DNA from 2 places in the Alkalibacillus flavidus genome. Region 1 is predicted to be linked to the other one. Evidence: riboswitches for the same ligand, from Rfam matches in the RefSeq annotation. Region 1 holds a riboswitch; the other holds the start of a gene.
What was found. A riboswitch is a leader RNA that binds a small molecule or an ion and turns the genes downstream of it on or off. The one in region 1 is predicted to bind cobalamin.

Region 1 (7,290 bases):
ACAACGTACTTCGTTTACGCTTGCTCGGATTCATCCCTTCAGCGTCTGTCATCGACGTATTCGGATGCATATGCGGTATCAATTTATTAATCCCCCAAAGGAAAAAGGCACCTGTCAGAAATCCTGATGCTGCCGCTACCCACGCTGGCAATGTATCAGATTCAGCCATATCAATCGCCGGTGCCAATAACGACCAAAAGCTCGCCGCAATCATGACACCTCCTGCAAACCCTAACATCCCATCGAGTAATTTTTGACTCATCGTTTTCGTCGTAAATACAAGCGCAGCCCCTAAAGCCGTCATCCCCCACGTAAATAACGTCGCGAGTAATGCTTGCATCACAGGGCTTAACGATATAAAGATATCAATCATATGTTATCCACTCCAAATCGACTTCAACATTTAATGATGACTTTCTGTATCCAATTGACACATTAAGGAATCGTCATGCGGATGATCGTCATTTTCTAACTGAATGGTCACGTGACCTATTTTTTGATGTTCCAGTTCATGTTCAATTCCTCGTAGCAGCGATTGGCATTCACTCACGGTTAAATCATCTTCTACAACAGCATGACATGACAACGCATTTTGACCACTCGTTATACTCCATACGTGTAAATCATGAATACTTTGGACACCATCGATACTCGTTATACTTTGAACAACTTCGTCTAAATCTACATTCTTTGGTTTACCTTCCATTAAGACGTGAACCGATTCTCTCGATACCCTTACGCCACTAATTAAAACTAAACTAGCGACGATGACACTCGCTAGCGGGTCAGCCCACCCCCATTGGAAGAACATAATAAGTAATGCTGCTACAATCGCTCCAACTGAACCGAGTAAATCACCTAAAACATGGAGGAAAGCAGCTCTTAAATTTAAATTGTCTTCTGTATCACCCTGGCGCATCAAGATCCAAGCGACTAACACATTAACCGCAAAACCAATAATCGCAATCACAAGCATTCCGATCGAAGCGACTTCAGGTGGATCAATAAAACGTTGATACGCTTCATAAAAAATATAAAGCGCAATGAATACTAACGTGACACCATTAAACACAGCCGCTAATATTTCAAACCGTTTATAACCGAATGTTTTACTATAGTCCGCCACTTTTTCACCAAGCGTAAATGCGAGTAAGCCAACACCAAGTGAGACTGAATCACTCAACATATGACCCGCATCCGATAATAAGGCAAGACTATTTGTCAAAAAACCACCAATTGCTTCGATAATCATAAAACCACTCGTAATTAAAAAACTAATAAACAGTGCTTTTTTATTCGCACCGTGTGTATGGTCATGTCCATGATCATGCCCCATCTTAATACCTCCAAATTCTACAATGTTAACTATGACGAGCGTGTTCGATCGTTTGCTCTAACATTTTCATCACATGTTCGTCATCATGCGAATAATATAGTGTTGTACCGTCTCGACGATATTTAACTAAGCGTAAGTTTTTCAAAAATCGGAGCTGGTGAGAGACTGTTGATTGTCTTAAGTCTAAGGCTTGAGCGATCCCATTCACCGAATATTCATCATGAAATAGTAAATGAAGTATCTGAATACGCGTAGGGTCACCAAGCGCTTTGAACGTTTGTGACACAACAAAAAGCGTCTCGTTATCTAAAGATTCATGATGCATCTTCATATGTTGCTCATCACTCATAGGGATACACCCCTTCTGAATATGATTATATTAATATATATTCATATATTAATAAAGAAAGCGCTTCTGTGTCAAATAGCGTGTGATTTCATAAAGTTTATAAAACATTCATTGACGTCAGTTGTTTTCATAAAATAGTTATGAGGTGATAACCGTGGCGAGAGTCGCATATACCGAGAGTGACATCGATTTAATTGCAAGAATGATTCGTGCGGAAGCCGTCGGTGAAGGTCGACTAGGTATGTTAATGGTAGGGAACGTCATCGTCAACCGAGCACGAGCGAATTGTTTGGACTTTGAAGGATTAAGCTCTATACGTGACGTAATCTTTCAAATTCAAGGCGGAAATTATTCTTTTGAAGCTGTGCAAGAAGGAAATTTATTTTATCAACGAGCACGAGAAACAGAAAAACGATTAGCCCGACAAGTTGTGAAGTATTGGAGACAACAACCTGCAAAGTACGCGCTTTGGTATTTTAATCCGTATGATGAATGCCCTCCAACATGGTTCAGCCAACCCCTTACCGGACGTTATAAAGAACATTGTTATTATGAACCACAGGCTAGTACGTGTGATAGTGCTTATCGGTATTGACCGTTACTTTAGCTCTAATCAAAAAATAAAACCCACAAATATTGATTGCTCAACATTTGTGGGTTTTATTTGAATTATAGTACCGGTGGCCGGGCTCGAACCGGCACTCCACGAGGGAACGTGATTTTGAGTCACGCGCGTCTGCCAATTCCGCCACACCGGCATGGACACGTTTTTTCACGTGCATTAACCATAATATGACGAAATGGCTTGTTTGTCAAGATACTATGCCACTCAAATTTACAATTCATCAAATCCGTTATCATCCGACACTTTCGTATATTGACGCGATTTCTGCTCGAAGAAATCGGACTTACCTTCGTCGGCATCTTTATAGGCCTTAATCCATTTAAGCGGATTGTCTTGGACGTCTGGAAATGGGATAGGTGCCCCCATTAACTTACACCGTTTATTCGCTGTGTATTGAATGTATTGTTCTAACTCATTCATATTGATCCCATCAATTTTATTACCAATGATATGTTCGCCCCATTTCACTTCTAGTGCTGTCGCCTCGCGAAATGTATCTGTCACGAATTGCAGATTCTCATCTGTATTCAATTCAGGATTCTCATTCAACGTTTCTTTAAAGATATGAGCAAACAAATTCACGTGCAATAGTTCATCGCGATTAATATAGTTAATCATCGTGCTCGTTGACACCATCTTCTGATTACGGGCTAAGTTGTAGAAAAACGCAAATCCTGCATAGAAAAACAAGCCTTCTAACACGACATCATACACGACCGATTCTATGAAAGCTTGCGGTGATTTTTCTTTCACAAACCGTTCATACCCATCAGCAATAAACTGATTCCGTTCCATTAACACCTCATCATGCTTCCAATATTCGAAAATAGCATCTTGCTCTTGTTTATCAACGAGAGATGACAAGACATACGAATAAGACTGGTTATGAACAACTTCTTGAAAGGATAACACTTGCATCAGTGCTGCCAGACTCGAGTCGGTTAAATAATCGGCTACTTTTGCCGAATAATCCGTTTGTACTGAATCTAAAAACGCTAATAAGCCGATGATCTTTTTAAACGATTCGCGTTCGTCTTCCGTTAATTCAGCCCACTGTTTCTGATCGTTCGACATGTTGATTTCAAACGGCGTCCAGAAGTTAGCGAGCATATTTTTATACATCGGATAGGCCCATTTGAACCGGACATCATCCCAGTTAAGAACATTTGAACTTTCACCGTTAATAATACCTGTCGATTGATTAGGCGCATTCAAATCATATAATTGGCGTTCTCGCATTGTCTGTTCCATGATTAACCTCCTTTATGACTCACAACTTACGCAATCGTCAATATCTGAAGACGTTGAGCGCGTATAGTACGTCGTTTTAAAACCTGACTTCCAAGCCGATAAATGCAAATCGAGCAATTCTTTCGCTTTAATCGTATTTCGGACATAAAAGTTAAAGGAAATAGCTTGGTCAATATGGCGTTGACGCTTTGCATTTTGTTCAATCGTCCATTGATGATCGATATCGTAAGCCGATTTATAATACCAAAACGTTTTAGGATTTAAGTCTGGTGCTGTGACCGGAATTTTATAATCCTTCTTTTCCTCAGAATAAAATTTCTTAAATATTGGATCGATACTCGCCGTGCTCCCTGCAATAATGCTCGTACTAGAATTCGGTGCGACAGCCATTAAATAGCCATTTCTAAGGCCATATGACTGCACGTCTTGTTTCAACCTTTGCCATACTTCACTCGTATAGCCTTTATCATCAAAATAGCTTCCATCATCCCATTTCGACCCCTTAAACAACGGATAAGCGCCTTTTTCTTGCGCCAACTTCATACTCGCTTGAATCGTTAAATAAGCAATCTGTTCATATAACTCATCTGCGAATTGTATTGCCTCTTCAGACTCCCATGCGATCTCGTTTAAGGCTAACAAATGATGATACCCAAATGTCCCTAATCCGACGGCACGATAGTTTTGATTCGTCATTTGTGCTTGTAACACTGGAATATGGTTTAAATCAATCACATTATCTAACATGCGGACTTGAATCGGAATCAGACGCTCAAGAACTTCTGCAGGAACCGCTTTGCCTAAATTGATACTCGATAAATTGCAAACCACGAAGTCCCCAGGCGATTTCGTCACGACAATTTTACCGTCTTCGGTATACTGCTCATCAACTGTTGTCGCGCTTTGGTTTTGCATAATTTCAGTACAAAGATTTGAACAATAAATCATACCGGTGTGATGGTTGGGATTTTGCCGATTTGCCTCATCACGATAAAACATATAAGGCGTCCCCGTCTCAAGCTGACTGACCATTATTCGTTTCATTACATCAATCGCGGGCACAGTTTCTTTCGTCAATTCAGGATGGTTCACACATGCTTCGTATTTCTCTCTAAACGCCCCAGATCCCAGCTTTTCATCATAATAATCTTCTAAACTAAAACCCATTACCTCTCTTACTTCATGTGGATCAAACAAATACCAATCGTCACGGGCTTCCACTTTCTCCATGAAAAGGTCCGGTAGCGTCACTCCTGTAAACAGATCATGCGTCCGTTGACGTTCGTCGCCGTTATTTAATTTCGCATCCAAAAACTTAAAAATATCTCGATGCCAAATATCTAAATAAACCGCTATAGCCCCCTGACGTTGGCCGAGTTGATCCACACTGACAGCCGTATTGTTCAATTGCTTCATCCACGGCATTACACCGCTCGAAACACCTTTAAATCCCTTAATCGAACTGCCATGTGAACGAATCTTGCCAAGGTAAACGCCGATGCCGCCCCCATTTTTCGATAAGTTCGCAATATCTGTATTTGAATCATAAATCCCTTGTAAGCTATCATCGACTGTCTCGATAAAACAGCTCGACAATTGCCCATACGATTTACCCGCATTGGCAAGTGTTGGCGTTGCAACCGTCATATAAAGGTTACTTAACGCCCAATATGCTTCCTTTGCTAGCTCCATGCGTTTGGATTGTGGCTCATGCATCATTAACGTTAACGCAATGGTTAGAAATCGTTCTTGAGGCAATTCATAGACGTGTCCATCATGATCTGTCGCTAAATAACGATCGGCTAATGTTCTAAGTCCAATGTAGGTAAACGCTTCATCGCGTTCAGATACGATCCAAGAACTCGCTTCGTCCAGTTCTTCTTTCGAGTAATGATCTAATATATCAAAACTATAAATCCCCTTGTTGCTAAGTAATTGTTGCAGTTCATAATACGATCCATAACGTTCATTTGACTCGTATTGTCGATTATATGCTGCTTGTTGATACATTTGACGCAAGTAAATTCTTGCGCATACGTACGTCCAATCAGGTTCTTGAGGGCTAATATGGTCTAAACCTCGCAACAATAATTCATTCGTAATTTGATGTGTTGTTACTTCGCCTTTTTGAGTCATCGTCATCATCACTTTTTCTTCAAACGACAAGACATCTAAATGCTCATAACCTTCCGTCACATCGTGAATAAACTGGCGAAGTCGCTTTTCTGAAAAAGCACTTTGATCATCACCATTTAAAACGACTGTACTTACATTCGTCACCATCGACATGTAGAAACCTCCCTAATACAAAAAAATTCGCTTCCAACGAGGTTGAAAGCGAATAAAACGACTTATATGACAATGGTAGAGTTGTTACCTACCTGTAATCACCGCTGTCGTTCCATTCTCTTTCACCCCGAAGACAATGTAACTCGGCTCATACAGACAGGTCTCCTGACTTACGCTTCTTTTTACTCTGGGCCTTCCCTTATAAGTAGCTCTAACTCATCTTATAAAGTGGTCATTCCCATTTCATCCACGCTTACAGTTGCGGGGGCAGTTTTGGACTTGCACCAAATTCCCTATTAAGCCTATCAAAGGCATCCGCATAAGCTGAATACAATATGTAGTTTTAAGTTGTAACAAAACAACTATATATTGAGTGTAATAGAAAATAATTAATATAGCAAGAGTGAATGTATGAAAAAATATCATGATGGACTGTAGAGAACGTCGATAGATAGCAATAGAGACGGGAAAACAGCGGACTATAAAACAAAAAAAGTTGATAAACGTAACGTCTACCAACTTGGCTTATGTAATCAATTTGAAATGAGATATGGAGGCGGCAACCGGATTCGAACCGGTGATAAAGGTTTTGCAGACCTCTGCCTTACCACTTGGCTATGCCGCCATCGATAGCTGGTATTTTGAGAAGTCTAGAATTAAAAAAATGGAGCGGAAGACGGGATTCGAACCCGCGACCCCCACCTTGGCAAGGTGGTGTTCTACCGCTGAACTACTTCCGCAAGTGGCTGGGCCAGTAGGATTCGAACCTACGCATGACGGCACCAAAAGCCGTTGCCTTACCGCTTGGCGATGGCCCAATATCAAATGGGGCGACCGGAGGGATTCGAACCCTCGAATGCCGGAGCCACAATCCGGTGCGTTAACCTCTTCGCCACGACCGCCATATGGCAGGGGTAGTAGGAATCGAACCCACATCAAAGGTTTTGGAGACCTTCGTTTTACCATTAAACTATACCCCTAAAAGTGGTGGAGGGGGACGGATTCGAACCGCCGAACTCTGAGAGAGCGGATTTACAGTCCGCCGCGTTTGGCCAACTTCGCTACCCCTCCAAACAAATGGTGGCTCGGGACGGAATCGAACCGCCGACACACGGATTTTCAGTCCGTTGCTCTACCGACTGAGCTACCGAGCCAATGAATGATAACACTTGCGATTATTCATTTTTAAAATGGCGGTCCGGACGGGACTCGAACCCGCGACCTCCTGCGTGACAGGCAGGCATTCTAACCATCTGAACTACCGGACCAATTTGGTTGCGGGGGTAGGATTTGAACCTACGACCTCCGGGTTATGAGCCCGACGAGCTACCAGACTGCTCCACCCCGCGATATTGACTGTTAATCCATTGTTATGGATCCCAGTGAAAACTAAACATGACACGTTTATTAGTGTACTTTTTATTAAGTTGAAAGTCAACC
Region 2 (23,076 bases), on a different contig from region 1:
AGTCATTTATTGAACCATCTTATAGTTAAATTATAAAGCAATCATCTCTTTTCGAACACTAATAAATATGTGAACGATTTAATGGATGTTTGCAAGCGCTTACTTATTATGTGATCGACATTAAAGGAGGTTTTAATGATGAGTGAACGTTTTAATGAACGAGTCGTATTAATTACAGGTGCAGGGTCTGGTTTAGGACAAGCTGCAGCGCTTCAAGTAGCAGCAGAAGGCGCTAAGCTATCATTAGTCGATGTGAATCAAGAATCGTTAGATGAAACAAAAGCGAAAGTGTAGACGTAGCTTCGTCAGCAGAGATTTTAACGGTAAAAGCAGATGTATCAAATGAAGATGAAGTCAAAAACTATGTTGATCAAACTGTGAAACAATTTGGACGTATTGATGGTTTCTTTAATAATGCAGGGATTGAAGGAAAACAAAATTTAACACAAGATTACGGCTCAGATGAGTTCGAAAAAGTCGTTATTATTAATTTAAACGGTGTATTCTTTGGCATGAAATATGTCCTGGATGTCATGAAAGAACAAGGGACAGGCTCCATCGTCAATACTGCATCAGTTGGTGGTATTCGTGGTGTTGGTAATCAATCAGGTTATGCTGCGAGTAAACACGGTGTCGTCGGCTTAACACGTAATTCAGCTGTTGAATATGGGAAGTATGGTGTGAGCGTTAAAGCGATTGCTCCAGGAGCGATTATGACACCAATGGTTGAAGGGTCTTTAAAACAAATTGACCCGGATAATTGGGAGAAAGTCGGCGAACAATTCGTTGAACCAAATCCAATGAAACGTTTTGGTAAGCCGGAAGAAGTCGGTCATTTAGTGGCGTTCTTACTTTCAGATCAAGCGAATTTCATTAACGCAGCTGTCGTGCCAATCGATGGCGGACAATCGTATCAATATTAAGTAAGACATAGAAAAACCGCGTCCCAATAAGGGGCGCGGTTTTTGTGTGAGATTTAGATTTGTACGTTAACCTCTGCATCAGCACGTAGGTTATCGATCAATTCTTGTTGTTGTTCACGTTGTTTTTGTTGTTTAACTTGTGATTCAAGATCGCTACGCATGTTTTCTAAATCATCAGCTTCTTGTTCCATTTCTTCCATACGAGAGACATAATCGTCGTATGCTTGCTGGATTTCTTCATCAGAAACGCTAGGTTCTTCTAAGTTTTCGTCCATGTAATTATTAACAAGAAGAGACTGACGAATTTGACGATTCACTTCTTCTTGTGACATGTCAAGTTGTTCAAGTACGGCATCTTTTGATTCAAGTTCTTGTTGTTCTTGAATGTTAGAAAGTTGCGTATCAACTTCTTCTTGAACTTCCTCATCACTTGGTTCTAAGCCATCTTCTTTTGCAGCTAATTCAATAACTTTCGTATTCACGACTTGGTTAATCGCTGATTCGCGGATAGCACCAGCGTTATTAGATGGATCCATGCCCATCATTTGATATTGTTGGCTAACTGCTTGTTCAGCTTGTAGTAATTGAGCGCCTAGAATATCTTCACCATTTACAGTTGCAACGACATCGTCTTCTGCAACTTCAGAAACGCTTTCTCCTGATTGGTCAGATCCTTCATTATTACTGTCTTCATTATTACTGTCTTCATTGTTATTGTTTTCGTTGTCACTACTGCTGTCTTCATTGTTGCCGTCTTCACTGTTGCCTTCTTCTGCTGTCTCTTCGTTACCTTCGTTTCCGGCATTTTCTTCTTCAGAATTATCGCCGCCACATGCTACCATTACGGTGGCAAGAATCGCTAGTACGAAAAGTAATAGCGTTTTTTTCATGAGAACACTTCCTTTGCTGTAATTAATGTTTCGATTTGAATTGTAGCAGAGGGGATTTATTAGTACAAGCCAAAACACCGAATGAAAATGAAATGTAATATGATTGTTATAGAGTGTTATATAGCTATAATTTCGTGTGAATTAATTTATTTTGCTTTTTTTATAGTTTAGGGTTGCAATTTTCCTCAAAAGCGTGTATATTAAGAGTTGAACAAATGATTGATATCGATGATTACTGAAAGGCCTCTCTTAATTGATGTCGAAAGTAACGAGATTCAATTTTTGTCAACACAATTAAGGAGGTCATTTAATATGACAGGTACAGTAAAATGGTTTAACTCAGAAAAAGGTTTCGGATTTATCGAGCGCCAAGACGGTGACGATGTATTCGTACACTTCTCAGCAATTCAAGCTGAAGGCTTCAAAACATTAGAAGACGGCCAAAACGTTGAATTCGAAATCGTTGAAGGCGACCGTGGACCACAAGCAGCAAACGTTGTTGCTCAATAATAAACGTTAACCAAAAGACGCGTAGCTTAGGCTACGCGTCTTTTTTTATATGATGGCTTCTAGCTATAAGTGCCATATTTATGTTTTTTGTAGTGTAAATAAGGGTACTGAGCTGTAACGGATTTGAAAAAAGGGAGGCGTTTTTTATGCGTGATACTTTTAAAAAAGGAATGTCATTAGGTTTCGGTTTAGCGCAAGCGAGTAAAGAGCAAATTGATAAAGCACTCGATGAGATGTATGACAAAGGTGAATTGTCCAAATCTGAGATAACAAATTTATTAAATGAACTACGCGAAAAAGGTGAACAACGACAAGAACAAGTCGATCAAAAGATTCAAGATATACTAAAAGAACGGTTACATGAAATAAATGTGCCGACCCGCGAAGACTATGATGCATTAGAACAACGAATCGCCGCTCTTGAAGCGAGACATAACTCAGATGAAGAATCTTGAACATAAATGAGGAGGGAAAGATATGATCAGTAAACGAATGAAGCATATGCGACGATACCGCCAAATTGCAGCGGCTCTAGCGCGAAATGGATTTGGATATTTCGTCAAAGAAGTCGGGCTTGATCAAGTATTTTCCCTTCCTCGTCGTGTGTATGTGAATCAACGTCATGAAGAAACGTCCAAACAATTAGGTCGGCGTCTGAGATCATTTTTAGAAGAATTAGGACCGACATTTATTAAAGTCGGCCAAGTGGCGAGCATGCGCCCTGACTTGTTTCCTGATGATATCATCGAAGAATTATCCTCATTACAAGATGAGCTAGACCCGTTTTCTTATGAAGACGTGCAAGCAATTGTTAGACAAGATTTTGGAGCAGACGTTGAAGAATTATTTGCTTCATTTGACCGCGAACCACTCGGTGCAGCGTCAATCGGCCAAGTTCACAAAGCGCAACTGAAGACGGGTGAACATGTGGCAGTGAAAGTTCGTCGACCTGGAGTCTATGAGCAAATACATACAGACCTTGAGATATTAGAAGAATTAGCGAAGAGAGCTGAAAAGCGATTCGACTGGGCAACACAATATCAAGTGACAGGTGTGCTAGAGGAATTTAAGCGAGCGATTATGGATGAATTAGATTATGAAACAGAAGGGCTTAATGCCGACTTAATGCGTAAACAATTTCAAGATTGGTCGTCGATCATCATTCCAACAATTTATTGGGATTACTCATCCAAACAAGTGTTGACGATGGAGTTTGTAGAGGGATATAAGCTTGATGAAGTAGATGACATGAAAGCACAAGGATTTGATTGTGATACGATAGCTGAGACGATGATCCAAGCCCTTTATCATCAAATTTTTAAAGATGGTTTATTTCATGCTGATCCACATCAAGGCAATTTCTTCATTACCGAAAACCAATCCATTGCTCTAATGGACTTTGGTTTAGTAGGGCGATTGTCGCGCGATATGAAAAGCCATCTTGCGTCACTCTTTATTGGTGTTGTTAGACAAGATGCGAAAAGCATTGTTAAGACCATTAAGAAGATGGGGATTACGCCTGATGATTTAGATGAGGATTCCTTGAGACGGGATATCGAACAAGTGATGGTGAAATATTATGATGTGCCACTTAAAGATATTAGTCTAGGCGAATCGATCACAGATTTATATCAAATTGCACAAGAATATCAGATCTATATACAACCCGATTTATCATTAGTAGGTAAAACGATGTTTACGATGGAAAATGTTATTGAAACACTAGCACCTGATATCAATATGATAGAAGTCGCCGAGCCGTATGGAAAAGATCTGTTGCGGCAAAAGTATAACCCGAAACGAGCGGCTGAAAAACTGGTTGATCAACTTGGTGAGTATGCTGATGCAGCAGAAGATTTACCAGAAGTCTTGCAAGAAATCAATGCGATAGCGAAGAAGCGAAAAGTGCCGATTGATATTTCGTTTCAAAAAGAAGATTCTTTTATGCGTAAGTTAGACCAAGTGAGTAATCGTTTATCATTTAGTATTGTTTTGTTGTCGTTCAGTCTTATTATGGTGGGCCTGATGGTCGGATCTGCCTTAAGTCAACAACACTCGATGGTGTGGAATATTCCCGCGATAGAAATTGGTTTTGTTATCGCGTTATTAATGTTTTTATGGATGATATATTCGATATTCCGATCAGGAAGGTTTTAATCCCTTCCTGATTATTTTGATTCGACTTCGGTTAATATATTCGGCAGGTCGTTTGTCTGTTGTAACGCGTTTAAAACCGTTAGCCATTTAAATGCAGACGTTCTCGGGTTGAAGAATTGAAAGCGATAAAAGGTGTCATCCATTAGAAAATCGAGTTTGTGGTGAAAGTGAACGTTTAACCCCTCGACCTTATCAATTGGAAATTTTAGTTTGTTATTTTGATAAGTAAAGACTAAGTTCCCCTCGTGATAATGCAATGAACCACGGTGAATGTGTTGAAAGGGATCACGTTTGTGTGATACATAAAGGTCAACGTGATCAGATAAATCATTAATAACTTTTTGTCGCTTTTCTTCTATCATGGCGTTATAAACGTGTGATTGTTGCCACGCATTCCATTCAGCAGGTGTTCTGAAATGAGTAGCAGGTGAAAATGTACCGTACTCTGTATATTTCTCTGTGTATCGACATTGTTCACATATGAATTGATGACGATCAGACGTCAAATGACCGATTGAATGACATGACGGACACATAAACAAGAGTCGCTCTAAATACTCAGCTAAGTTGTTTCCTTTATACGAATATTGTTTCGATGCTTGCCATTTTGCCTCATCATGATTAAGAGCTTTACTTATACCTTTGTGAATCGATTCGACTGAATTTTTTCTGATATCGTCTGCATCCCACAACTGTTTGTACTCAATGTCAATTTGCCCTTTACGGTGATGCTCCGCCCAGCGTGGGTGACTTAAATGCCCGCCTTTGATTGTTGCTGTTACCACTGGGATCTGAAGTTTTTTAATTAATTTCGAAGTTGAATATGTTAACGGTTCTGTTTGGCCATCCCAATTACGATTCCCTTCAGGAAATATACAAATGACACGGCCGTGCTGTTTGGCTTTTATAACGCTTCGAATCGTTTTCGTGTCATTATAAAATTTCGTTTTCCGTATGGCACCTGTATAATCAAGAATTCGTCTCAGAAGGGGATTGCGAAATAATGGCTCACCCGCGATGAAACACATCGGCTCCTTCACATAACTGTTTAATATTAATGGGTCCCAATTGTTCACATGATTAGATACAACGAGGTAAGGTGGTTTTAAGCCGATAGTATCATTTCGTTCGACATGAATGGATGAACGTTTGTTTAAGAACCATTTAATCGGTTGGATTAATATATTTTTCATGATTGGATTCGGTTTTCGTTCGATGCTCATGAAGTTGTGCCTCCAATTAAAAATCATTATACATATTGTAGCAGATTTGAAGTTGGTTTTAATGGATATGGATAGATATTTTATACATAGATATTGATAGAGTAACGAAAAGTTGTAGGAATATGTCATTTTACGACGATAATTCTGATATATTGATAGTCATTTTGTCATATATGTATTAAAATGATGTTATACGTCATGTTCGAGAGTGGGGAAATCATATGGATGTTATGGACTTTCATCTAATCATGACTGTCACCGTTAAAGGGACATATGATTTGTTTTTAGTTAGTTTATCAATCGTTATTGCTATTATCGCTGCGTATGCGGCGTTGTCATTAAACGAACGACTTTATCACAGTGGGTTAATTCATCCGTATTTTTGGATTGGATTGGCTTCCTTAACAATGGGTGTTGGCATTTGGTCAATGCACTTTATAGGCATGAGTGCTTATCAATTAAACGTTCCAATGACGTATGATACAGCGATCACGATTTTGTCGGTCGCTCCTGCTGTTATCGCATTGTTGATTGCCTTCTGGATGGTCTATTACCGTAAACGCAAATTCAGACATATTGTACTAGCTTCGATGCTGATCGGAATAGGAATTGCTACGATGCATTTTACTGGCATGGAAGCGATGGTCGTCGCTAATGCAACGATGCAGTACCATGCTGGTTTTGTAATATTATCTGTGTTAGTTGCGATTGTCATAGCGTTTATTGCGTTGTTAATATTAATTAACCAGCCAGATAAGATGCCTTTTTGGAGTAAGATGATTATCGCTATATTACTTGGTTTAGGTGTTTCAAGCATGCACTACACAGGTATGTATGCTACGACCTTCGAAATGAATGAGTCCCTTGTAGGAAAGTACGAAGCCAAAGGACCGATGGGCATATTAATTGCGAGCATTACCATGGGTATATTAGGGATTGTGTTGTTTTCGATGTTTAGCACCATTTTTGATCGTCAATTGAAGCGTCGCTTAGAGTTGTATGATCCATTAACGAATTTGCCCAATCGAAAAGTGTTCAATCAACAAATCGCTCAGTATAAGAGTATGAATGAAGTGGGCCTTGCGATTGTGCATTTACATGATTTAGACACGATTAATAATAAATATAGTTACCAACAGGGCGATGAAACGATCAAAATCCTCGTTGAATTAGTGAAACAAGCGTACCGGAAACATTTTTCACGACGCGAGTTTTTGGTCTATCGTATTAGTAATCAGAAAATTGGTATCGTCGTTAACGAATATTCGATTGTGAAGAAGATGCAACATTTCTCAAGTGACTTAATTCATTTATGTCAAAGTGAAAATATGGCAGGCTTAAATATTAGTGTCGCCTTAGCAGCTAAGCCGAAGACAGCGAAACAGACTATTGAACTTATCGACCAAGCCTATGCAGTGATCAATATGCATGGTGAAGAATTAATTAATGATTACGCCATGTTTAAAGACAAAACCCATAAAGAAGGTTTACGTGATAAACTCATTGAACGTCTCCGTTTAATCGAATACGATGAGGAGTTTGTAGTGAAATATCAACCGAAAATATCGAATATACACCATGATTTCGTCGGCGTTGAGGCACTCATACGTTGGAACGATGACCAGCTCGGTTTTATACCCCCGAACCAATTCATACCAGTTGCCGAAAAAACAGGCGAGATTCATCCGATTACGATATGGTTGATTGAGCATGTGTGTAAGCAAATTAAAGAATGGCAGGTAGCAGGTTTTAATGTTGGAAAAGTCGCGATTAATTTATCGAACCGGACTTTGACTGAAGATACGTTTGTTGTCGATGTTGAAAATATAATTAATCGCTACCAAGTCGACCCGAGCTTATTAGAATTTGAAATTACCGAATCAAGTATTATTGATGATGAAAAGATCGCATTAATGACAGTGAAAAGCTTACGCGAACTCGGAGCGACGATCGCGTTAGATGACTTTGGTACAGGCTTTTCATCGCTTACGTACTTAAGAAAACTGCCGATCGACAAAATGAAGATCGATAAATCATTTTTAGATGGCATAGTAGAAGATTCTTTAGCACAGCAGTTTCTAGCGGATGTGATTAACTTAGGTTCGACGCTATCATTAGGTGTTGTCGTTGAAGGGGTTGAAAATGAAGAAGAACTCAATATTATTGGCCAAACATCTGCTGACGAAATTCAAGGATTTTATTTCGGTAAGCCAATGTCATCTGACGAATTAATAAGTTGGGATACCTCGTACAACGAAAAAATATTAAATTAATATAATAAATTATGCATGAATAAGGACGAAAATGGGTATAGCAAACAATAGACTTTCAATATAAAGGAGTGGTTAAACATGAGTCATTTATTTACAACAAAAGCTACAGCTAAAGGCGGCCGCGGAGGTCATGTTACATCTGAAGATGGTGTGATTGACTTAAACGTTGTCATGCCAACTGAAAATACAGATGAGACAGGGACAAACCCTGAACAATTATTTGCAGCAGGTTATGCAGCTTGCTATGATGGTGCGCTTAACTTAGTCGCGAAAAATCAAAAGAAAGACATTGATTCAACAACTCACGGCGAAGTTAGCTTCATGAAAGATGAAGCGGACGGTGGCTTTAAAGTTGGCGTGAAACTTATTTCTGAAATCAGCGGTGTATCACAAGATGAAGCAGACGAATTGATGCAAGAAGCTCACAAAGTGTGCCCATATTCTAAAGCAACGCGTGGCAACATTGAAGTTGAGTTAGAAGCAGTGGTTAAATAATAACCGAGTTAAAAAACAGCAACGGCGATTTGGCCGTTGCTGTTTTTTTTGTGCGTTTGATGCAACGAATGAAGAAGTTGATTCAACACTTTGTTCATTTGAATCAAGCGCTACAAAAAGTGATTCAAGCAATATGGAATGTGGCTCAAGTAAACGAAAAGTTGAATCAAACAATGTTGGTGCACCAACAAAAAAACCAGTTAAGTACCGAACTTAACTGGCTTCAATATTAGTATTCAAGAATTTTTACTTGAACTTGGCGGCGGCCAAATCGAAATGCTTCGTCTTCACTTGGAATGAAGACATCAATCCGATTGCCTTTAATGTCACCACCAATGTCTCCAGCTACAGCTGTGCCATAACCTTCAACCCAAACTGTCGCGCCTAATGGAATAACGTTAGGGTCAACAGCAATCACTTTTTGATTAGGATTGGCTCTTAAATCAATCCCTGTATACGTCGTGCCGCTACAACCATCACAATAAGCGGTGTAAGCTGTTGCCTCCATATACATCATTTCCTTCGCGCCTTCTGATTCGCTTACTTGTTGAACATCACCAGATTGCTCATTATTATTAGATTGATTATTGCTAGATTGATTGGTGTTGTGTTCACTTGATTGATTGCTTGTGTCATTTGAGCTACTAGATTGTTGGCTTGCTACTGCTGTTTTTGGTTCTGGTTGTGGCTTAATGACGTCGATCGATTTCTTTGCTGTTAACTCTGTTGAAATCGCTTGGTATTCATTGTTAATAACTGACTCTGATTTATCTGTTGACATATCTTCGTGTGTGTTTGCCTTCTTTATATCTGAATCAAAAGCCACTAACAGAATGGCGATCAGAATGGCTGCGCCAATCATTAGTAAAATAGTTTTATTCATGTACATACCTCCGTAAATTAAACAAACTCGCAATAGGACTATGGTTCTTTTTTCAAAGCCCGAGGGCTAGTATAACAGTTACACATAACAGGTCAATCTCAATGCTTGGGCAAGTGTGTAACAGTTTCATGACAAGCTTGAAAAGAATCTCAAAATTTTAAACAGACTGATAAACGGTACAATTATGATAAATTTGAAAAGCGTATAAGCAAGGGTTAAAATAGAGTAAGTGTCAATGGTATAACAAAGGTTAAACTCCGTGTTTGATAGAGAGAAAATCACTATGAAAGATGTTGATCGTTAGGGAGGTTACATGATGAAAGTCGCGCTATTAAACGGGACAATGGTGGGATCTAAGACGAAGGTGTTGTTAGAAGAAGCTGAACATCATTTGAAAAATATATCGCATGAAATTGAAGTGGAACATATTCATTTAGATCAATACCAAATAGAGTTTGCAGATGGTCGAGCCGTTGAAGAATATGGTGAAGAAACGCAAACGCTTATCCATCAATTAGAGAAGGCTGATGGTTTCATTATCGCGACCCCTATATTTCAAGGGTCTATACCAGGCGCATTAAAAAACGCACTCGATCTTGTTTCGCCGCAAGCGATGCGCTATAAACCAGTCGCACTGATGGCTAATGGCGGCACGGTGCAGCATCATTTAGTCATTGAAAATCAATTGAAGCCAATTTTCGATTATTTCAGATGCTTAATCACACCGAATTATGTGTATACAGACTCGTCGCAGTTTTCCCATACCAATGTTTTAATAGATGAAGACGTTAAACACCGTATTTATGAATTGGCACGCGTTTTTTCGCATTATTTACCGATGAGTCAAGCTATTAAAAAAGGCGATCACTTATACTCATAACACCATATTGTTTCTTACTTTAGGAGGCTTGGACAGAAGTAGATTCGATTTTACAAAAGACGAATGTTTGAACATCGTAATAGTTAAGCACTAATGAAGCAGAATCAAAACACGTAGACGCCTGCGGGAACAGCACGCGTCTCGAGACCCCGAGAGATGCACCTGTGTCTTCTAGCAACGCTTCGAAGTAGGCTTTCTCGGTGCAAGTTACAAGGTAGCTTACTCGATGATGTTGCCTGGCTCGAGCCGTGCCCGCGGTCGACTAAAAACGGTCACGTCCTGCGCCTGCGAGTACTCGGCGCAGAATTAGTCAAGGAAGCTTATGAAATCCGCTTTTGTGGCCAACGTCGACACTAGACCATCCGGGTCGTCGGAAAGCGTCCACCGTAAACGGATCACACAATCAACAACGTACTTTAATAATGGATTTGATTAAGCATTTCTAGTGTTGTTATTCCCACTTAAAGTCAGGCTGTCTTTTGTTTAGGAAAGCATCGACGCCTTCATGGTGGTCGTTTGTTTTTCGCATGGCTGTTTGTGCAGTCGTTTCTGCTGCTAAAATAGACTTCAATTCGTCAAGCTGTTGTTGGTGATAAATCGTTTTCGTTTGAATCATCGCGAGAATAGGTGAGTTCTTGAGTTTATCCGTATATTGTTTAACCGATTGGTCCAAATCAGACGTAATGACAAAATCGATTAACCCAATTCCTTTCGCTTCATTAGCTTCTAGCTTTTTACCTTCCCAAATTAAATGTTTCGCTCGGACGGTGCCGACGCGTTGTTGCATCATGAAATGTCCAGCGCCATCTGGGATCAGCCCGATTCCGATGAAGTTCATCGCAATTTTCGCATCAGATTTCGCTAAGACGTAGTCGCAACCTAATGCCAAACTTAGGCCTAAACCAGCCGCCGATCCGTTTAAGGCGGCGATCGTGATTTTCGGCATTTGGTATAACGTTAGAACGATTTGTTCTATTATGTTCATGATGTCACTAAAAGCATTGTCGTTATCAGCACTTGCAATCATGTTCAAATCGCCACCAGCTGAAAACGCTTTCCCATTCCCTTGTAAAACGATTATTTTCGAGTCGTTTTCACTTGCTTCTTTCAATTTGGTAGCCAGCACATTTAACATTTCTTCATTCAAAGCATTAACTTGTTCAGGTCGGTTTAAGGTGATTGTGGTGACGCCATCTTCTTCGTGTAATAATACTAAATTAGACATAAAATCCCTCGCTTTAATTATATTCCAAGCTTTAATATTTTTTCATAATACGTTATCGCATCACGGTGGTTTTGTTGCGCCATTAATGATTCAGCCATTAATATGTACAATTCTTTAAGCGTTCGGTTTTCCCCACGTTGCACTAAATAGGGAATCCATTGTTGCTTCGCTTCTAGAAGAAAAGTATTAGTTGCAACAGTTTGGTTGATTTCGTGGGTTAACATCCAAAGTAAACACCGGATTTTTTGGTCGCCGATTTGTTGGCTCAATGTCTCCCCTTGGTTAATATACGATATGGCTGTGTCGTATTCCTGCAAATGATAGTGAATTTTTGCGAAAAGTTGCAAACATCGTAGTTTTTCATATGACGTGTTAAAACCTTCATAAGCTGATGTTAGATAGGTAAGAGCTTTATCCCAGTCTTCTTTTTCGATATAAAGGTATGCGATATTGTATTGGAGATTTGCTGTGACGCGTTCAGAGTCCATCATCGGTCTGGAATTAAGGACTTGAAAGAAATAGTGCTCGGCGATATCGAAAGCTTGTAACAAGGTGTAATTGATACCGAACAAAATATAACAATCAGTAATCTTAGGGTATAAGAAAGTGTTAATAAATTGTTCTTTAGCGATTTGGCAGTAATGATTACTACGTGACGGTTCATAAAGTCGAGTATATGTCGCCGCGATTAAATAATATAAGTCGGGGTCATTTAACCCGTATTCATCGAGAACGTTTTCGGCTTCGATAAAGTGTACAATCGCTTGGTGCGGGTACGCTAAATGAATATAATAAATGCCGATAATTTTGTAGAAGTAGTAGCGTTTTTTGTTTTGAAAGCTCGATTGAATGTTGAATAAGTTATCAATAGCATAGTTCGTGACGCGATCACTCTTCGTTTCAATTAAGTAATAGAGTTCGATGAGCTTAAAAAAGTGTTGTACATCGTCGTGATGAAAGGGAGATAGAGTTGCTTGAATCGTTTCATATAAATCGTGAGCTTCAGTGAAATTTTTCTTTGTAATGAGTTTATAAAGTGTTTCGATATCGTCCTCAATATCACTACCTGAAGCGGATTCAATTGAATGAGCGGGAATGCCGAGTCGTTCGCAAAGAGATTCAAAAACGGATTGACTGGGTTCGATGATTTTATTTTCGATCTTACTTAAATACGAGATCGAACAGATACCTGTCGCTAATTGTTTTTGTGATAACCCTTGTTTCGTTCGATGATATTGTATAAAAGAACTCGTATTAAACATAGCATTCACCTCATTCGTTTCTTAAACATCATTGGTTGTTGGCGATTATTGGTAACCTTATTGTAATCAAAATTAGTCAGGCTGTAAAAAATCCCTTTCGATTCATCGTCTGGAATCGAAAGGGATTGATTCATTAATGGAAATGTGATGTTTTTTCGTTTAGTTCTTCGATCATAGCCTCGAGCTTTTCGGCTTCTTGTTGTAGTTTTTGGAAGGCATTTTGTTGTTCGCTTGCTGATGCTGAAATTTCTTCAGTGCCGGCAGCTGTTTCTTCAGTGACAGAGCTAATGCTTTCCATCGTGGCTGTAATTTGTTCAGATTGTTTGCGTGACTCATCCATATTGGCGGATAGGCGTTCCAGGCGATCGTAAATTTGTCCCACATGGTCAGCAATATTGTTAAATGAGTTTTCTGATGTGTTCACAGCATCCACTTGTTGTTCGCTTAGTCGTGTTGTTTCTTCTGTTTGGTTATTGATTTGATCGACGCCTACGCGGATTTGATCGACCATTTGTTTAATATCATCCGTTGCAGACGTTGATTGGTCAGCAAGCTTACGGACTTCGTCGGCAACAACTGCGAAACCTTTACCGTGTTCGCCAGCACGAGCTGCTTCAATCGCTGCGTTTAAGGCGAGTAAATTCGTCTGTTCAGCGATGTCGTTAACGAGTGCAACAGCTTGCTCGATTTGTTCTGTATAGTGAGTGAACTGTTCAACCGACTGACGGACTTCGGACATGGCTGTTTGGTTGCGTTCCATGATCGTCTTTTGCGATACGAGTGCTTCGTGGCCGTCTTGGACCGCTTGTTGAGCATGCGTGCTTTCCTCATTCGCTTTATCGCTTTCTTCGGCGTTGGCTTCAAAATCGTGTTGCATTTTTTCGACGAGCGTGACCGCATCTTGGACGTCATTCGAGATCGATTGACTACCTTGAGCTAATTCATCTGTCGAGCTAGCGACTTGTTCGCTACCTTCTGTTAAACTCTTGATTTCGTCATTTAGTTGGGTACTAAATTCATCGACGCGACGATTAATCGAATGAATCGACTCGACGGTGTCTTTTAAGTTGTTGATCATTGTCTTGAATGATCGTTTTAATTGGCCGATTTCGTCTTTTTCTTTTTCGTCAACTTCAATGTCTAGTGATAGTTTACCAGATGCTGCTTCTTGTGCTTGACTAGATAATGATCTTAACGGATTGGCGATACGATTCGACAAACGTAATGTTAAGAGTAACGTGAATATGACGAGTACGATACTAGCGATTAAAATAGCTGTTAAAACACCAGCAATCAAGTTTTGTTGCTCTTGTGTATTGTTGTCGTACCAATTGTTACTTGCGCGTTCTAGCATGTAAGCATCGTTAACAAGTCCTGCTGTACGCAATGCTTGGCGTTGAACTTCATTCATATCTTCACTTTCTAAAGCTTGTACAGTTAGTTCTTGCCAATCATTATACTTTTCTTGCGCTTGGGTCGCCCAACGTTCTTGTTCGTCTGTTTTAACTAACTCAGTAATACCTTGAGCCATCTCTTCTGTCTGTTCTAGCTGTAATTCAGCTTCTTGTTTCGTCGCGGTAGACGGACTGTAGAAATAGGTTGTGAGTGCTTGTTCTGTCGCATGGAATTGCGCATAAATCTCTTTACTCTCTAGTAATACATCAATATCATCTTGTGATGACGCCTGTAAGTTCATCATTTCGTATGCGACATATGACACGATCAACAAACTTAAAATTAAAGGCGTCAGTGTCATAATATATAATCGTTTTTTAATTGACATTTAAAGACTCCTTCCTCGTTTAATTTCGTGCATCGTCTAACGTTTGTTGTTGTTGATCAGTCAGTTCAATGACGCGGATTGGGGCTAAGCCGACACCGTCTTGATCTAAACCTAATTCGCGGTGATTACCTTCGAGTGTCTCCCCATTAGCTAGTTGTTCCATGACATCATAAATCGCGACGTTCACGTTTTTAACCATGGATGTAACAACAGCATCTTCAGCAATCGTATATTGGTCGGTATCCACACCGAAAGCATAGATACCTTGGCTTTGTGCTTCTTGTAGTGCTCCTGTACCCGTGAAACCGGCAGATGGGAATATGTAATCAGCACCTTCATCAATCATATCAGCCGCAATATCTGCACCGAGTTGGTCATCATCAAAAGACCCAGCATACTCAGTTAAAATCTCTGTATCAGGGTTGGCTTCGCGAACACCTTCTTTAAAGCCGTTCTCAAATCGCTGGATAACATCACTTTCCACACCGCCGATGAAACCGACCGTGTCGCTTTCAGTACGCATACCAGCAATCAATCCGACTAAGTGGCTTCCTTCGTCTTCTTTAAAGGTGATAGATGTGACATTTGGTAGGTCAATTACTGCATCGATCATGACGAATTGTTGATCGGGATACTCTTCCGCTTTCGCTTCAATCGCAGGAGCTGTTGTAAAACTTAACCCGAAAATTACATCGTGGTCTTGATCGATTAATTCTTGTAATTTTGCTTCATAATCTTGATCAAGTGGTTCCCGGTAATCGAAAACAACACCTAACTCATCGCGCGCTTGGGTTAACCCTTGGAAAGCTAAGTCACTAAACGCATTATCACCAATACCACTTTCTGTGACGAGAAGCCCAGCTGACAGCGTATCGTCGCTTGAGTCTATATTCTCATTATTTGAAGAACATGCCGCCATTATAATCAGGATGAAAACAAGCAGGGCGGTCATTTTATAAAACTTCATAGAAAACCTCCTAATTTAAAATAAATGTCGAAATTTATCGGTAATTCTTACTAAGATATTATCTTATATTTCTCGATAAATTTAAAGGTTAAAGTTGGAAAAAATAAAATTCATTTGACGTTCTGATCGTTTAAGCTTAAGATTAAAAGTGACAAAATAATCAATAGAATATGTAGGTGTAAATGACAATTGTTGTTTACTTAATAGGGAAGTCCGGTGCGAATCCGGCGCGGTCCCGCCACTGTGTAGGGGAGCTACTGACCATGCCACTGTCAAATGACGGGAAGGGGTTAGACGCTTCGATCCTGAGCCAGGAGACCTGCCTATATATTTTAGCTGATTTCCTTCGGGGTTAAAGGAAACGCTATATATCAATCAAACGATTCATATATAGTTTGAAAGCCATGATGCGCTTGTTTTCTCTAAACTCACGGAGGAAATAAGCGCATTTTTTAATACAGAAAGGAAGAGGTTAAGATGATGTTAGGTAAAATGAAGCAATGGGTATTAATCGTCTTACTCGTGCTAGTTGTCGGGTTAACAGCTTGCCAAAATGGTGAAGAATCCACAGATGACACAACTAGTACAGACAATACGGAACAACAAGAATCTGAAGAGAACACTTCAGATGAAAACGACGACGACAACAGCGAAGCAAGTGAAGAATCAGAATCGACATTTCCTGTGACGATCACCGACCGAACAGATCAAGAGATAACGATCGAAGAAAAACCTGAGTCGATCGTATCTGTTATTCCGAGCGCAACAGAAATTGTATATGCCGTTGGAGCTGGTGATGCTGTTGATGGTGTGTCACAATGGGCCGATTATCCAAAAGAAGTGAACGACGTTGAAACAGTAGGAGATATGAACTTAAATATTGAAAAAATCGTGAGCTTAGAACCAGATTTAGTCGTCGCTGACGTACAAAATGCCGATGATATCGACGCGATGCGTGATGCAGGATTAAATGTATTAGTCATTGGTTCGCAAAGCTTAGATGCAGTGTACCGTGATATTGAGATGGTCGGTCAAGCAACAGGTCATATGGATCAGGCTAAGGACATCGTCAGTGATATGCGATCACGCGTCAGTGATGTGAAAGATGCGGTTAGCGACATTCCAGAAGAAGAGCGGAAGCGTGTTTGGGTCGAGGTTGGACCCCAGTTATTTTCTGGTGCACAAGGGTCGTTTTTACACGAAATTTTAACGCTTGCTGGTGGGCTTAACATTATCGGTGATCAAGAAGGTTGGCCCCAAGTGAGTGAGGAAGTGATCATTGAACAGAACCCAGATGTTATCATAACAACTTACGGTGAAACGACAGAAAATGCACACGAGAAGATCATGAACCGTGACGGTTGGGATACGATTACAGCGGTGCAAGAAGAAGCGATTTATGACATGAAAAACAACTTATTATCTCGACCTGGTCCGCGTTTGGTTGATGGTTTAGAAGAATTGGCACGAATACTTTATCCGAACGAAATGAATTAATTTTTTAAATTGAATGGATGTTACACATGACGAAACACAAAACGTTATGGCTTTCATTAATCGGTTTGCTGCTAGGGCTCGCTGTATTAATGAGTCTATCGATCTCACTCGGTTCTGCCAATATATCATTCACAACTGTCTGGCAAGTGATTTTATCGCGCGTGCCTATTGTGAATGGCTTCATAAACGGAACATGGTCGGATGCCACTGAAACGATTGTCGTCGATTTACGTATGCCGCGGATTTTGCTAGCAGCTCTTGTTGGAGCAGCATTAGCGCTTGCAGGTGCGCTTTATCAAGGGGTTTTACGTAATCCGTTAGCGGATCCGTTTATTTTAGGGGTGTCTTCGGGCGCTTCATTTGGTGCCGCTATAACGTTTGTGTTTGGCCTGCAGTTGATGTGGCTCGGTCAATTCACGTTGCCTGTTGTCGCGTTTGTGTTTGGCTTTGTCACATTAATGATTGTTTATATGATTGCTCGCATTGGGCAAAAAGTTCGCATGGAAACCATTATATTAGCAGGTGTAGTTGTTCAATCTTTCCTCGGGGCATGCTTGTCATTAGTCATGGCTTTAGCAAACGAAAAACTACAGACGATTGTGTTTTGGATGATGGGTAGTTTAACGTTAACGGACTGGAGTTATACAGCGGTTGTGTTACCTGTCATGGCTGTAACAGTCATCATATCGTTATTTTTCACACGTGAGTTAAATATGCTCGGTTTAGGCGAAGAGGTGGCCCACCATTCAGGGGTGTCTGTCGAACGGACGCGTTTCATATTATTGATTTTAGCATCGCTTATGACCGGAGCGGCTGTATCCGTCTCGGGGGCAATCGGTTTTGTCGGCTTAGTCGTCCCGCATATGATTCGGCTCATCGTTGGGTCGGATTACCGATTGATTTTGCCTCTATCACTCGTTGGTGGTGCGATTTTCCTTGTCGGGGCAGATACGTTGGCTCGGGTGGTTTTAGCACCGCGTGAGTTGCCGTTAGGTGTCATTACAGCCTTTTTAGGCGCGCCGTTTTTCATTTATTTACTCCGCCAAGCGAAGCGGGAGTATTTCTAGGAGGATGTCTATGTTATCGCTACAACATGTTACGAAAATGATCGATGCACAACCGTTAGTGTCAGATGTCTCTTTTGATGTTGAGAAGGGGCAATGCTTCGGCTTAATCGGACCGAATGGGGCAGGTAAATCGACGTTAATGAAGTTGATCTCAGGTGTGTATGATACAACAGGCGGGCAGGTGCGTTTAGATGGTCAGCCGATCAAACGGTGGTCACATAAAAAACGGGCCCAACGAGTGTCTGTGTTAACGCAAGATGGGTTGTCGCCTTACCCGATCTCAGTGCTGAATGCGGTCATGATGGGGCGTTATCCGCATTTGAAATTTTTCCAGCGTGAAAGTGACGACGATATGAAGCGGGTACAAGACGTTTTAGCGATTACAGGACTTTCAAATATGCAAGATCAAATGCTCGATACGCTTAGTGGTGGTGAACGCCAACGTGTAGCGATTGCGAAAGCGATGGTACAAGAACCGGACTTATTATTACTCGATGAGCCGACGTCTTATTTAGATATTGGGTATCAAACAGAAGTGCTTAACTTAGTGCAAGATTGGCAAAAACGGACAGGTTTAACCGTCTTAATGGTATTGCACGATTTGAATTTAGCAGCGCAGTATTGTGACCGGTTAATTTTGATGGACAAAGGGGAAGTCGTGAAAGAAGGAACGAGCGATGATATTTTGACGACGGAAACGCTCGCGACGGTTTACCAAACGACTCCTGAAATTGTTCGTCATCCGACAAAAAATATTCCACAAATTTTACTCTAAAGGCATCTTCCGTCAATCATGTTATGTATAATAGAATAGACAAGAGTACGTAGCTATGAATGGGAGATGACACATGTATGGAATGGCGTAATATATATCGTGGTATATTAATGGGAATTAGTGATATTGTCCCTGGTGTGAGCGGTGGAACGATCGCTGTTGTATTAGGTATTTATCAACGATTAATTGAAGCCATTAATGGTGTATTATCGCGCGAATGGAAGAAACATTTTGCCTTTCTAATTCCATTAGGAGTAGGTGTATTATTCGCGTTGTTTACGCTTGCCAATGCGATTGATTGGTTGTTTGAACATTATCCGAATCAAATTCAATTTTTATTTATCGGTCTTATCATTGGGATTATTCCGATGTTGTTAAAGAAAGCGAATGTATCGTCGACGTTTGGGGCGACGCATTATAGTTTATTTGTATTAGCAGCTATTCTTGTCGCGTCAATGGCGTTTTTCCAAGAAGGCGTATCCGATGCGATAACAACGTTTGATGCTAGAACGTATGTATTGTTGTTTTTATCAGGGTGGCTGGCAAGTTCGGCAATGATTTTGCCTGGTATTAGCGGATCGATGTTGTTGCTTATTGTCGGCATGTACCCGACGTTTACGTACGTTTTAGGTGATGTTATTATTCAAGGCTTGATTCCATTAGCGCTTGGTATAGGATTCGGTCTGTTAGTGATGAGTAAAATTATACGTTATTTTTTAACGCATTATTTTTATCAAATGTATGCGTTGATTATTGGACTCGTGGTCGGATCTGTTGTCGTGGTGTATCCAGGGTTTCAGCCGAGTTTTATATTAAATATTATAAGTGTTGCTCTTATTGGTGTCGGCATTTATGTCGCTGTGTTGCTCGGGAAGTTAGAGCATCAAGGATAAAGAAGAAAACGGGGTCATCCTACTATAAAAGTAGGGTGACTCAGTTTTTTTATTACAAGTTATTGTGCGTTCTTCGATTTATTTGGGCGTGTTTGCTATGAATTGGGCGAGACTGGCTATGAATTGAGCAGCTTTGCGTTATAATAGAGTGAGTTAAGTTTTAATTGAGCGACTTTCTCTATGGAATGAGTGACTCTAGATCATAATTGAGCAACTCTTGATTATAAACGGTGGAAAGTCGGTTTGAGCTGATCAAATGTTGTGACGTATTTGAATCCGATATCACGCAGTAGGTCATAGCTTGATTCGATGTGGTCGCCGACGCGTTCTGGTTTGTGCGCGTCAGAACCAACCGTCACAATCTCGCCGCCCATATCATAATACATTTTCAAAATATCACGCGTTGGGTGCACGCGGTCCATGCCATATTTATAGCCCGATGTATTAATTTCAATTCCTTGTCCACGAGGAATGATCACTTTAAAAATTTCTTCAATCACATCATGAAAATGATACACACCTGGTTCGTATTTATAACGGGTCACTAAGTCAATGTGGCCCAAAATACTAAAACCATCGAAAGCCTTCGCACATTCGAATAATTCGGTATAATATTTTTCATACGCGTCGTTTAAAGATTGGCCTTCAAATAGTCGACCAGAGTGTAAGTCTTTGTTGTCTGTCGTATGCATTGAGCCAATGACAAAATCAAATGAGTGCTGTTGCAGTAGTTGTTGATATCGTTCGGTCAAATGGGGTTGGAACCCGAGTTCTATCCCTTTACGGATCGTGATTTGGTCGCCGTATTGTTGTTGCATCGAACGGATGGATTGATGATAACGTTCGAGGTCGACATCAAAGTGAATCGACGGGTCAGGATAGTCGTAATCGATGTGTTCAGTGAATGACAATTCTTGAACACCGCGAGCGATACCCGCCTCAATCATGCTTTCCATCGGTGCGTCACAATCGGCAGAGAAATTAGAGTGCATATGGTTATCAAACATGGTATCATCCTTTCTAACGGTCTTATTTTAATAGCTTGACAGGACACGACGCAATCGTTAAAATATAAAACATAAACTTTATTCTGATAAAGTGATAAACTAATAGAGTGATAAAGGGTGGAAATTATGGCATTAAACCAACCGTTACCACAAGGGGTAACTGATTTGTATGCGCAAGAGTATGAGTTAAAACAAACGATAATCGATCGGTTAAAACAACTCTACCATCATTATGGATGCCAACCCATTCAAACGCCAACATTTGAATACTATGATTTATTTATGAATATACCAGGAACGATGAATGATGACCAGATGATCAAGTTGATTGATACGGATGGGAAAGTCCTCGTGCTACGACCAGATGCGACAGTACCGATTGCTAGAATGGCATCTCAAGCTAAATCAGACATGCCATTATTAAATAAAATGTACTATGTCACCAATATTTTTCGCATGGAAAGCGGCGAATCAGATCGAACATCGCGCTCATTTTCACAAGTGGGTGTTGAGTGGTTTGATGACGGTCGTGAACTAAATGATATAGAAATGGTGATTTTAGCCGTTGATACGTTGAAACAAATTGAAGTGAGTGATATTCAACTCGAGCTAGGTCAAGCAGGTTTTTTCCGAGCACTCATGGATGAAGCGCAATTAGATGCTGAGACAGAGGCGTTAATTCAAGCAAAACTCGAAGCAAAAAATGAATACGAACTAAGCGATTTATTAGAGTCATTGCAAGTAAGTGATGAAGTAAAACAGGCATTATTACGGCTGCCGCATTTATTCGGTGAAGCGAATCACGTGCTAAAAGATGCGAAGTCGGTTGCCATCAATGATCAAATGGCAAAAGCACTCGATCAATTAACAGGATTAGTTGAGCATTTAACCGAACTAGGTTATGCCGACTATATTTCGATCGATTTAGGCTTAGTCAATCATTTGAATTACTATACTGGTGTGATGTTTCAAGGTTATGTTGAAGGGTATGGTAAACCAGTGATTCAAGGCGGTCGTTATGATCAGTTGATGACTTACTTTAATTTAGAATCGAGTGCCATTGGCTTCGGCGTTTATATTGATGATTTGCTTCGTATTGTTAAACAACAGCAAACATTGCAGTTAGAAGAGCCAAACCAAGCTGTCATTTTGACGAATCATACGACGACAAAAGAGGCGTTTAGTTTGGCCCAGTCATTGCGACAAAACCAAATTGTCACCTCGATTGCTTATGAAGATGATGTTGTTGATGAATCGAGTATCATCATTGATATTGTCTCTAAAACGGTCAATATCAACGGTGACAAACAACCATTTGAAACAATCGATCAAGTCTTAACGAAAGTAGGCATAACGTATGGAACCGATTAAAATCGCCTTAGCAAAAGGACGTTTAGCGGATCTTAGTCTTGAGATTTTTGAACAAATTGGCATTACATTTTCGTCTTATTACGAGAAATCGCGTAAACTGACTTTTTTAAGTGATGATGGCCAGTATGAGTTAATTTTAGTGAAAGCGATGGATGTGGGCACTTACGTCGAAAACGGCGCTGCCGACATGGGTGTTGCAGGTAAAGATACATTGCTTGAAGCGGGAGCTGATGTGTTTGAACTGGTCGATCTAGGCTTTGGGCGCTGCGAATTTGCGGTGGCAGGTAAGCCAGGTACTGATTTATCAGATTACCAGCCGTTAACTATAGGAACAAAATACCCGAAAATTACGAATGACTACTTCCAATCACAAGGACGCCAAGTGGAAACGATTAAATTAAACGGGTCGGTTGAGCTTGCCCCGCTTGTTGGGTTAAGCGATGTCATTGTCGATATTGTCGAAACGGGGAATACACTGAAAGAAAACAATCTCGATGTGCTAGAAACGATGCTGTCGATTAGTGCGAGACTCGTCGTAAATAAAGCGAGCTTCAAAACAAAAGGAACCTCTATTCGTCCCGTCATTGACCAAGTAAAAGCTATTATCGATAACAAAGGACGTGTCACGGATGAAGATTAATGTGATTGAAGAACAAGATATCGCTGAAATTGTCACCAATCGAAAAAATCGCGACGCTGTTCAGTATGATGTGATTGATGAACGCGTTAAGTCGATTGTTCAAACGATTAGACGCGATGGCGACGAAGCGGTTCGCGGTTATATTAAATCGTTGGACGGTGTCGATTTAAACAATGTCGTCGTTTCAGCTCAAGAGATAGAAGAAGCCTATACACGCGTTAGCGATGACATGATGGCTGTTTTAACGGAAGCGAAAGAAAACATTCAGACGTATCATGCGAAACAAAAAGAGACGTCATGGTATTCGCACAATGCAGATGGTGTTTGGTTAGGCCAACAAGTTACACCGATTGTT

Region 2: it holds a riboswitch for cobalamin, as region 1 does, so the genes downstream of both, ABID56_RS10010 (ABC transporter substrate-binding protein) here and ABID56_RS08310 (ribonucleoside-diphosphate reductase subunit alpha) in region 1, are expected to answer to the same signal.

The regions. Positions count from the first base shown of each region.
Region 1 is NZ_JBEPMX010000007.1:141,490-148,779, forward strand. Features, by position in the region: gene ABID56_RS08280 (ZIP family metal transporter) at 1-373, opposite strand, end outside; gene ABID56_RS08285 (cation diffusion facilitator family transporter) at 404-1,336, opposite strand; gene ABID56_RS08290 (ArsR/SmtB family transcription factor) at 1,362-1,685, opposite strand; gene ABID56_RS08295 (cell wall hydrolase) at 1,840-2,280, shown strand; tRNA gene ABID56_RS08300 (tRNA-Leu) at 2,361-2,443, opposite strand; gene ABID56_RS08305 (ribonucleotide-diphosphate reductase subunit beta) at 2,521-3,561, opposite strand; gene ABID56_RS08310 (ribonucleoside-diphosphate reductase subunit alpha) at 3,574-5,850, opposite strand; cobalamin riboswitch at 5,989-6,184, opposite strand; tRNA gene ABID56_RS08315 (tRNA-Cys) at 6,402-6,475, opposite strand; tRNA gene ABID56_RS08320 (tRNA-Gly) at 6,516-6,590, opposite strand; tRNA gene ABID56_RS08325 (tRNA-Gln) at 6,594-6,668, opposite strand; tRNA gene ABID56_RS08330 (tRNA-His) at 6,677-6,752, opposite strand; tRNA gene ABID56_RS08335 (tRNA-Trp) at 6,757-6,830, opposite strand; tRNA gene ABID56_RS08340 (tRNA-Tyr) at 6,836-6,921, opposite strand; tRNA gene ABID56_RS08345 (tRNA-Phe) at 6,929-7,004, opposite strand; tRNA gene ABID56_RS08350 (tRNA-Asp) at 7,042-7,118, opposite strand; tRNA gene ABID56_RS08355 (tRNA-Met) at 7,123-7,199, opposite strand.
Region 2 is NZ_JBEPMX010000010.1:40,050-63,125, forward strand. Features, by position in the region: partial or broken gene ABID56_RS09935 (glucose 1-dehydrogenase) at 139-923, shown strand; gene ABID56_RS09940 (SurA N-terminal domain-containing protein) at 977-1,813, opposite strand; gene ABID56_RS09945 (cold shock domain-containing protein) at 2,126-2,323, shown strand; gene ABID56_RS09950 (phasin family protein) at 2,470-2,778, shown strand; gene ABID56_RS09955 (ABC1 kinase family protein) at 2,801-4,480, shown strand; gene ABID56_RS09960 (lysophospholipid acyltransferase family protein) at 4,492-5,703, opposite strand; gene ABID56_RS09965 (EAL domain-containing protein) at 5,925-7,976, shown strand; gene ABID56_RS09970 (organic hydroperoxide resistance protein) at 8,055-8,471, shown strand; gene ABID56_RS09975 (hypothetical protein) at 8,540-8,704, shown strand; gene ABID56_RS09980 (3D domain-containing protein) at 8,701-9,354, opposite strand; gene ABID56_RS09985 (NADPH-dependent FMN reductase) at 9,671-10,234, shown strand; gene ABID56_RS09990 (enoyl-CoA hydratase) at 10,686-11,459, opposite strand; gene ABID56_RS09995 (helix-turn-helix domain-containing protein) at 11,477-12,721, opposite strand; gene ABID56_RS10000 (methyl-accepting chemotaxis protein) at 12,855-14,504, opposite strand; gene ABID56_RS10005 (BMP family lipoprotein) at 14,524-15,471, opposite strand; cobalamin riboswitch at 15,629-15,812, shown strand; gene ABID56_RS10010 (ABC transporter substrate-binding protein) at 15,949-16,968, shown strand; gene ABID56_RS10015 (FecCD family ABC transporter permease) at 16,995-18,035, shown strand; gene ABID56_RS10020 (ABC transporter ATP-binding protein) at 18,046-18,810, shown strand; gene ABID56_RS10025 (DUF368 domain-containing protein) at 18,888-19,703, shown strand; gene ABID56_RS10030 (histidinol-phosphatase HisJ family protein) at 19,925-20,710, opposite strand; gene hisZ (ATP phosphoribosyltransferase regulatory subunit) at 20,837-22,081, shown strand; gene hisG (ATP phosphoribosyltransferase) at 22,068-22,721, shown strand; gene hisD (histidinol dehydrogenase) at 22,711-23,076, shown strand, end outside.